DNA from 2 places in the Butyrivibrio sp. WCE2006 genome. Region 1 is predicted to be linked to the other one. Evidence: predicted binding sites of a transcription regulator. Region 1 holds the regulator's gene; the other holds the start of a gene.

The links. The regulator Rex, encoded in region 1, represses fermentation and respiration genes when NADH is low (regulators of the CRP and FNR family bind a similar motif). The targets are predictions, from matches to a motif close to ATTGTTAANTANTTAACAAT.
Region 2: ptb (phosphate butyryltransferase) is a predicted target of Rex. The motif match lies at 2,958-2,977, and genes of this name have one in related genera.

The regions. Positions count from the first base shown of each region.
Region 1 covers NZ_JNKH01000012.1:57,606-62,714, reverse strand. The annotation lists gene T501_RS09850 (NAD(P)H-hydrate dehydratase) at 1-1,013, opposite strand, end outside; gene T501_RS09845 (coiled-coil domain-containing protein) at 985-1,674, opposite strand; gene T501_RS09840 (redox-sensing transcriptional repressor Rex) at 1,701-2,345, opposite strand; gene T501_RS09835 (hypothetical protein) at 2,739-3,074, shown strand; gene T501_RS09830 (ABC-F family ATP-binding cassette domain-containing protein) at 3,165-5,109, opposite strand, start outside.
Region 2 covers NZ_JNKH01000013.1:13,487-18,595, reverse strand. The annotation lists gene T501_RS10105 (response regulator) at 1-668, opposite strand, end outside; gene buk (butyrate kinase) at 785-1,852, opposite strand; gene ptb (phosphate butyryltransferase) at 1,968-2,894, opposite strand; gene T501_RS10090 (HD-GYP domain-containing protein) at 3,184-3,843, opposite strand; gene T501_RS10085 (acyl-CoA thioesterase) at 4,111-4,620, opposite strand; gene T501_RS10080 (ANTAR domain-containing response regulator) at 4,908-5,109, opposite strand, start outside.

The DNA.
Region 1 (5,109 bases):
TTCTCACTCTCAAAATCCTTTTCGGAATAAATATCAGTCATAGCTTCAGGAAGAAGCGTCTGTACGGCTGATAAATTAGTTTCTTCCGTAAACACACGTACCATTCCGGCACCGCTGCGCAAACAGCTCTCTGCAGCCATTATGCAGGCTCCGCTAATCCTCTTACTTCCGGCTGCTACCAGAACTTTTCCAAAGGAGCCTTTGTTCCCTGCAGGATTCCTCTTAGGAAGAATAAGCTTTGCTATCTGCGAGATATCGGGAATATCAACATATTTAAATCGTGGGAAGTCATTAAGAAAGCCATCCTCCGTGATTCCGACGTTGACGATATGGATTTCCCCGGCATGAGCTGCACCGGGATAAAAAGCCATACCCAGTTTCAGAAAACTGAATGTCACAGTCTCATCAGCCTGGATTGCTTCTCCCTGGACATGCCCTGTATCAGAATTTATTCCGGTGGGAATATCCGCCGATATCACGTGAGGGGCTTTTTCATCAAAATCCTCCCTGGCATAATTAATCTCACATACAGCAGATCTGTAATCTCCTTCTAAATCCCTTGAACATCCGATTCCGAGCATGGCGTCAACTATAACAGCACTATTCTTGATCTCAGAATTAATCCCTGCTATATCAAAATCGGAGACATCCACACCATAGGTCAGGGCTATTTTTAGTTGCTGTTCGCAGGCTTTTGTCCTTTTGGAACTTTTCTCATTGAGCTTATGATTTACCAGAATGATCTTTACCGGAATGTTATCCTGCTGCAAAATCCTGGCAGCAGCAATGCCGTCCCCACCGTTATTCCCACTGCCTGCAAAAATCAACACTCTTCCGCCTTGTGGGAGTGCGCGTTTTACATATTTGCATATAGAAAGTGCCGCCCTCTCCATCAGAACATCCTGCGGAATACCAAAGTGTTCAATCGTAGCATTGTCACATCTTTTCATTTCGGCGGCACTTACAACATATTTTGAATTTCGATCAATTATCGGTAAATTTATCATCGTCATATATTATCCCATCACGTTCCTTCATTCCCGGCTTAAGCATAGGATGCCGTCTCTCAGGATCATATTTCAGATCAAAGAGGTCTATAACCTCCGGTCCGAAGATATTGTGCATGTACGAATAAACACTGAAATTCTCGATTTCCTTTTCCTGCATTCTAATAACATTCTTTTTAAGTTGAACCCTGACTTGAGAGATCCAATCATCGATGGCAGTAATCTCGATTGTGTTGTCATGGATCCTCTTATAAAAAAGATCCATGGTCTCTACCATAAGGTCATAGTTTTTCTGATAGATTTCCCTGGGAAGCCCAAGCATCTCATCCTCGCACTCCTCAATTTTTTCATTACATTCATTGATAAGACGCTTATGGTCATCAATCTCAGCCTCAATCTTTTTTAGCTGTTTGGGATTTTTATCGGCATCATCCCTCAAAACGACAATTTCACCTAAAAGTTTTTTCTTAAGGCGCTTTACATCCTTAATTTTTTCTCTGGTCTTTTCCTGTTTAGCCACAAGCTTAATAAGCTCAGCTTCAATACCCTTTATCTTAGCGGTTTTCGGGCTTAATGCAAAAAGCTGTTGCCATTTTTCATCCTCGAAAAGAATAGGAACATCCTTCCCAACGAGGGCATCAGAATAGTTTTTGTCGTCTTTTGACATAGCATGTCCTCACGTTTTAACAACACTTACCGTTTGTGGGAATTCTCATATCTGTCTATACTATAGGACAACTTCATAAGTGAATCCGACAAATGAACATTTTCCACCTGAACATAAGGCGGAAGCTCTAAGTCAACATGAGCAAAATTCCATATAGCTTTTATTCCGCACTTAACAAGCTTGTCAGCCATCGGCACAGCCTGATCCTTAGGAATAGTCAGCACTGCAATCTCAATCTTGTTCGTTCTTACAAAGTCCTCAATCTCCTCAACAGGGCGGATCTCGATGTCACGTATCTTCTTCCCATGAAGCTCGGGATTAAGATCAAACGCACCTTTAAAAATAAATCCTCTGTTGAAAAAATTGTTGTAGCCTGAAAGTGCCTGACCTAAATGTCCGGCACCAATGATAATCAACGTATGTTCTCTTCCAAGTCCTAAAATCTTACCAATCTCCACATAGAGATATTCCACATTATATCCATAACCCTGCTGGCCAAAGCCCCCAAAGTTATTAAAATCCTGTCTGATCTGCGAAGCTGTCACCTTCATGATATCGCTTAATTCCTGGGATGAAATACGTGTAATTCCCTGATCCTTAAGTTCTCCAAGATATCTGAAATACCTTGGGAGTCTGCTTATAACAGCCTGAGAAATTTCTTTTCTCGCCATGATTCCTCCATATTCTGTTCTCCGAATTGTTTGTAATTTCATAATGATTGCATGGAAAATCAGATTAATTCTTGCATGATAAGTATCTTAACCATTGCATCATATATATATATAGCTCTGAAAATTCGGATATTATAATTATACTATCTGTTAAAATTTAGTCAATGTAAGAAATTGCATACGCAATAAGATTTAATTTTTATTTTAGATGATTGAAAATAACTTTCATCTCAGATGTATACTGGTAAAACTAACTTTCATAAAACGCCACATTTCGCTTTTCTTTAATAAGGATTTTATAGATTCTTTCGAATTAAACGCTATAATGAACCTAGCTTCTTATGGCGTTTTTTAAAGTTCCTTGTGTAAAGCAAATTAACAGAGGTAATAGGAATGGGAATGTCAATTGGCGGATTAGGCGGATACAATGTATACCAGGCACAGCCTATGAATATGGCCATCTCAAATAAGGCACCTGTTTCAGATGTCTACGACAAACATAAGGCTGTGGGCGATATCGCCACCGTGCCTCCTGTGGTCTATCCAAATGCCCAGGAAGTAAAGGTTGGTGAAATTGCAAGCTCCGACGGAAAAGAAGAAGCAATGAAGGTTAATAAACAATTTAACCAGATAGCTTCAAAATTTGGCAACACTACTGTTGGCTATGGACGTGACATGGCAGGTTATGCCTATGCTCAAGCCGGTAGCTCATTTGATGCTTTTGCTTGAAAATTACTAATTTAATAATTTAGCTTATATAAGTAATACATCAGAAGAGTAATACCCCGTGCACACTGCACGGGGTATTTTCAATTATTTTTATTCGCTGAGCTTGGCCCACTCATCATAAAGCGTATTGAGCCTTTCCTCATGGGCTGAAAGCTCATCAGAAAGCTTACGGACTTTTGCAAGGTCTGTTGCTACAGCCGTATCCAAAAGCTCTTCATTTATCTTTTCGTTTCTCTCTTCAAGCTTTGCTATTTCTTCTTCGCATTTTTTTAAGGCAGCTTCAAGCTTACGTTTCTTTGCAGCTTCTTCCTTTTGTGCCTTCCAGTCAGCCGCTCCCTTGCTGTTATCTGCCTGGCTCTGGGAGGCGGAACTTCCGGCGAGTTTTCCAAAGGATGTGCCTGCTGCAGCTGCCGAGGAATCCATTCCAATGCCTTTCTTTGCCACAACAGTATCACGGTTTTCTGAAAGAACTCTCTCTGTCTGCTCATCACAGTGAGCCAAATAATAATCGTAATTACCTATATAATTGATCATTTTGCCGTGAGTAAGATCAAGAATTCTGGTGGCAGTTTTATTTATAAAATAACGGTCATGACTTACATAAAGTACAGTTCCCTCATAACCGCTGATGGCATCCTCAAGTATCTCTTTACTTGTGATATCAAGGTGGTTTGTAGGCTCATCCAGGATAAGGAAATTGGCATCGGAAAGCATAAGCTTTGCAAGTGAAACTCTTCCCTTCTCACCACCTGAGAGATCACCGATTCTCTTAAATACATCATCACCTGTAAACAGAAATGCTGCCAGAGTATTTCTGATCTCAGTATTATTCATGTTTGGATATGCGTCTGACAACTCTTCAAACAGAGTCTTCTCATCATGCAATACCTGATGTTCCTGATCGTAATAACCTATGTGAACCTTAACACCAAGGATGATCTCACCGGCATCAAGAGATTCCATGCCGTTTATTATTTTAAGCATGGTGGTCTTACCAGTTCCGTTATCTCCTATTATGGCAACCTTCTCACCACGTTTGATATCGAAGCTGATATTCTCAAAAAGCTTCTCATTACCAAACGCTTTGGCTATGGAATCAACATGCATAACATCATTGCCGCTGACACATGAAGGTGTCAGAGTAATTCTCATATCGTCCCTGATTTCAGAAGGCTTTTCAAGGCGCTCTATCTTATCGAGCATTTTCTCGCGGCTCTCCGCTCTCTTAATGCTCTTTTCCCTGTTAAACTGTTTGAGCTTATCAATAACCTCTTCCTGATGCTTGATCTCAGCCTGCTGGTTCAAATAAGCCTTCAGCTTCGCAGCCCTTATCTGTTCACGCTTTTTGGCATAATCAGTATAATTCCCAAGATAAACCTCTGCGCTGGTTTGATCTATCTCAATCACTTTCTGAGCAATCCTGTCAAGGAAATATCTGTCATGGGAAACTATAAGAACGGCTCCCTTATAATTCATTAAATAGCCTTCAAGCCATTTTATTGAATTCATGTCAAGATGGTTTGTGGGCTCATCAAGAATGATCAGATCAGGACTTTTCAGCAAGAGCTTACCAAGTGCTACTCTGGTCTTCTGCCCGCCTGAAAGTGTGGAAATTCTCTTATCAAACTCTTCTTCCGTGAAGCCCAGGCCCTTTGCTACTCCGATAACCTCGCTCTCCCAGGCATAACCATTTTTCAGCTGAAAATCATGGCTCATCTGAGCATAGCGCTCCATCAACCTGTCAAGATCATCTCCCCTCAGGACATCCATCTGCTGTTCAGCCTTGCGAATCTCTTTTTCAAGATCTATAACATCCCGTTTCATTTCGCGCAGCTCTTCATATATACTGTGCGCACTATCGATATTCTGACTCTGCGCAAGGTATCCAACAGTTGTATCCTTGGAAAGAGTAACCGTTCCGGTGTCCGGCGTCAGTTCTCCAATAAGCATTCTTATAAGTGTGGTCTTCCCGGCACCATTGATTCCGACAATAGCAGCCTTCTCATTATCTTCAATATGAAAAGAAACACCTTTT
Region 2 (5,109 bases), on a different contig from region 1:
CCAAGATCAAAGAAAACCGCACTCATTTTGTCAGCTATATCCCTGACACCTTTTTCTATTTCAACAACGCTTTGGGAGTATTCGTAGGCATCATGCCTTGTGGACCACACCTTAAACAGGATCACATTAAATCTTATTGCAGTAAGATCCACATCAAGCTTCTTGGCACTTTCAAGTATTTCCGAAAGCCCCTTGTTGCCGGAAATCAGATCATTAAAAAGCTCCTGCTTCTCATACTCCGTCCGTTCCTTCATTTCTTCTTCATAGCGCTTTTTAACTTCGCGCTCCCGATGCTTTTCATTTATCTTCTCAGCAAGACTGTCCACCTCTCTGATAAGATTCTCACCGCTAATCGGTTTTGACAGGTAACAGGACACACCTATCTTAATCGCCTCCTGCGCAAACTGAAAGTCCTCGTACCCCGTCAGCAGGATTATCTCTATCCATGGAAACTGCTCCTTTACCATACGGCTAAGAGTAAGTCCATCCATGAAGGGCATCTTTATATCGGTAATAACAATGTCCGGCTGAAGCTTCTGGATCATCGGATAGGCAACCTCTCCATCCCCTGCTTCTCCGCAAAACTCATAACCATGCGCTTCCCAGTCTACATTGTTTTTTATGCCTTCCCTCACGACAAATTCATCTTCTACCAGAAAAACCTTCATACATTCCCCTTCTTAAAAACCCTTCCGAGCATAACGCCCGGAAGGGTTCAAAATCCCTCTTTTGTCAGCTTAACTGACGCTTTTCCTAATAACTGATTATAATGAAAAGATTATTTTTATTCGTAAATCTTAGCCTTTTCTTCGCCGTTCATTACACGAAGTGCACCCTGTGCAAGAGCGAGAAGCTCATCCTCACCGGGATATACTGTAACAGGTGCGATAAACTTAACCTTTTCAGTAAGTCTGTCCATGAGAGGCTGGTTATAAGCGATACCGCCTGTGATAATGATCTGATCTACATTACCATCAAGTACTGCTGCCATAGAACCGATATTCTTTGCAAGCTGGAAGATAAATGAATCGATAACAAGCTTAGCCTTTTCGTTACCTTCATCTCTGAGCTTGATAACATTTCTCATATCGTTGGTTCCGAGCCATGCATTAAAGCCGCCCTTACCAACTGCCATCTTTCTAACCTCTGCCTCAGAATATTTACCTGAGAAGCAAAGACGGATAAGTCCGCCTGTAGGAAGACCGCCTGCACGCTCAGGTGACATAGCACCATCACCATCAAGAGCATTAAATACGTCAATGATCTGTCCGTTCTTATGAGCGCCGACAGAAACACCGCCGCCAAGATGTACGACTACAAGATTGATATCCTCGTACTTCTTGCCGATTTCCTTAGCATATCTTCTGGCAACTGCCTTCTGATTAAGTGCATGGAAAATAGAAACTCTCGGAATCTCCGGAAGTCCTGTAACTCTTGCTTCATCGCAGAGCTCATCTACAACAACAGGATCAACGATGTATGAAGGAACGCCGATCTCATCAGCAATCTCCTTAGCAAGAAGTCCGCCAAGGTTACTTGCATGCTCACCCTGAACACCTTCCTTCAGATCCTTAAGGAGCGCATCATTAACCTCATATGTACCGCCCGGAATAGGCTTAACAAGCCCGCCACGTCCTACGATAACATTGAATGTTTTAACATCTTCATTCTTCTCTTTAAGGAAATTAAGAATAAGCTCTTTTCTCCAGCCAAGCTGGTCTGTAATATGCTCATACTTGACAATCTCCTCTGTGGGATGACGAAGAGTCTCGTCCATCTTAAGTGTCTCATCCTCGAAGATACCAAGCTTTGTTGATGTGGAACCGGGATTTATAATTAAACTTTTAATCATTTTCTCTCCTATTCCCCCTCCTATGTGTCATAGCCTTATAAAAAACTATGAGTCACAACACTCTGTGAGGGTTTCAATTTTTTGGATTCTCAAATACTTTTTCCTGTACTAATAATTAAAGAATTCCTTTTTTCTGATCCTCTGCAACAACAGCAGCTAAAGCGATTGAATTAAGCTTAACTTCTACAGAGTCAGAACGTGAAGTAAGGATAACCGGTGCCTTTGTTCCTGTAAGGATGTTACCATTCTTAACAGTAGCAAGACGAACGATTGTCTTATATGTAAGGTTACCTGCATGAATGTCAGGGAAAAGAAGAATATCAGCATCACCGACAATCTTGCGATCCTTAGCACCTGCCTTGTGCTCAGCAGCAGAAGGATCGATTGCAAGGTCCATGGAAAGAGGTCCGTCAACGATGCAGTTCTTGATCTCGCCAGCCTCGTTGAGACGTGTAAGCTCAGCTGCTTCAACAGTTACAGGCATCTTATCGTTAACAACTTCAACTGCTGCAAGGGGAGCTACCTTCGGGCACTCAACGCCGCAAGCTCTTGCTACATTTACTGTATATTCAATAATAACCTTTTTATCTTCAAGAGTCGGATAGGGCATGAAAGCAACGTCTGTAAGGAAAAGAAGACGGTCAATACCCGGAATCTCAAATACACATACATGAGAAAGTGGACGACCTGTACGAAGTCCTACTTCTTTGTTCAGAACTGACTTGAGGAATGTCTTGGAATCAAGCTGTCCCTTCATATAAATATCAGCCTTACCATCGTGAACAAGCTGAACAGCCTTAGTTGCTGCCTCAACAGTATCCTTCTCATCGATGATCTCAAACTGGGAAAGATCCATGCCCATCTCACCGGCAATTCTCTCAATCTCATCCTTATCACCTACAAGGATCGCATCAGCAATTCCGCGCTCCTTAGCAGCCTTAACAGCCTCAAGAACAGGCTCATCCTGCGCACATGCAACTGCAAGCTTCTTAGTACTTGCTGTCTTCAATTTAGCGAGGATTTCATCGAAACTCTTACTCATCAGTGTACCTCCTGATTATATAAATCATATTCTTAGTAGTATGTGTCAAAAAATGTAGGGCACATCGTTAAAATTTTACCACGATGCACCCTACATTTCAACACTAGTGCTGCTGTCATTAAATACCTGATATCCGACTACGTTACTGTTCACTCCTTACGGTGCTCACAGCAACTGGATTTGCCCATTCCAGTTGCCCTCGGCAAAGGGGCAAATCCTATATTCAAGACGTAGAACATTCTCACGCTCAGCGCAGCAAGTGCGCAGAGCTGTCTGAACAGTAACCCGACTACTCCATTCTTGCGAAGTATTCCTCCAGGATATATGTCGGGATCTCTGAATTCATCACATAATCCTTATCATCATCTATCATCTGTAGAAGAATGTCAGCTATATCTGGATCAAACTGCGTTCCTTTACCGTGTTCGATCTCCTCTCTGACCTTCTGCTGCTTCATGACTCCCGAATAATTCCTCTCAGAACTCATGGCATCATAAGCATCGGCGACGCCTATGATCCTCGCCTCCTCAGGTATTGCAAGTCCCTTTAGCCCGTCAGGATATCCGGTCCCATCAAATCTCTCATGATGCCATCTGGCACCTACAGCAAGTCCCGGAATCTCTGTTATATCCTGTAAAATCCTTGCTCCTATCATGGGATGCTTCTTCATGAGACAATACTCATCATATTGAAGTCCCTCAGGCTTTGCTATGATTGCATCAGGGACCCCGATCTTACCTATATCATGTAAGAGTCCCATCTGATAAATCTCATACTGTTCCTTGCGGCTTTTCCCCATGCGACGCGCTATTTCCATGGAATACAGCGCCACTCTTTCAGAATGCTCTTTAGTGTACCTGCCATTTTCATCGGCAACCCTAGCAAGAGCATGCATCAATTGATCCGTCAGCCTTTTCTGCTGATGATACTTGATTTCAAAATAATCCATTGTATCCTCTGTCCCTCTATTAATGATTCCCTCACAAGTTCAGTCACTTAAAAAGCTTTATAACCATTACATCACATAACCAAAAGAGCTTCATTCCCTCAAAAAACTCCATGATTATAAAGACTCTGTTAAGTAGCATTTTTAATTTAACGGGAAATTCATAGGAATTCCTATTAAATTAAAATCCTGCGTATACTTGATACGCAGGAAACCATTTTACACTTTTTCGTGCCCAAGTGAAAGCCCCAAAATATTTTCATAAAACTATCAAAAACCTTCACGTCTTCTCTGGGCTCGAAGCTCTATTCTTTTTTCAGCGCCCTGCCACTCTGCTCTCTCTGCCTCAGTGCGCACATTTAAACCATAAGGTACGGTCGTGGGTTTACCCTCTTCATCGATGCATACCTCAGTGAGATAGGCTCTGTTTACAACATGTCTCATGCCAGTCCTCAGGTCCTCAACATAAGTATCTACGCGAACCTCCATTGATGTACGTCCAACGTGTGTGATATGACCACGTATCACAACTATATCGTTAAGTCTGATGGCCTGCTTGAATTGCATATTATCAATCGCAGCAGTGGTAACCGGTGTACCCGCATGTCTAAGCGCAACCGTTCCTGCTATCTGATCGATCCAGCTCATAAGCTCGCCGCCAAATAATCTCTCATATCCGTTGATCTCATCATACTTGACAACCCTGGTCCACTCAGTAACCGAATCATCTACATTTTTGCTGGCAATCTGATGATCTACATGAAAAACTCTGTTATTCATAACCGCCCTCCGTTTTCCGCAAAAGATATATAAAATTATACCACATTCCATGGGCGGAGTGCGATTATTAGTGAGGGATTTTCTCGCCAGAACTAAGTAACTAAGTAAACTCTATGCTCGAAAGACCTCGCTAAATTTCTAAGGAAGTTCTGCTCTCGCTTCGCTCGAAATGACCATGTATGCTCTAAGCTCGAAAAGACCTCGCTAAGCTTTTCAAGGAAGTTCTGCTCTCGCTTCGCTCGCCAGAACTAAGTGAGCTCTAAGCTCGAAAGTACCTCGCTAAGAGCTCACTTAAGTGCTATCACCATTTCGGCGGTTTCAAGGAGGGAGGTTCCGGAGTCCATTGAGCACTTCTGCAGATATTTATGCGCTTCAGGCTCGGTCATGTTGTGACGCTCCATAAGGAGTGACTTTGCACTGTCAATTATTTTCTGATCCTCGCTGCTTCTAAAGCGGCGTTTTTCTTTGACCTTCTTGCGTCTTGTCGCA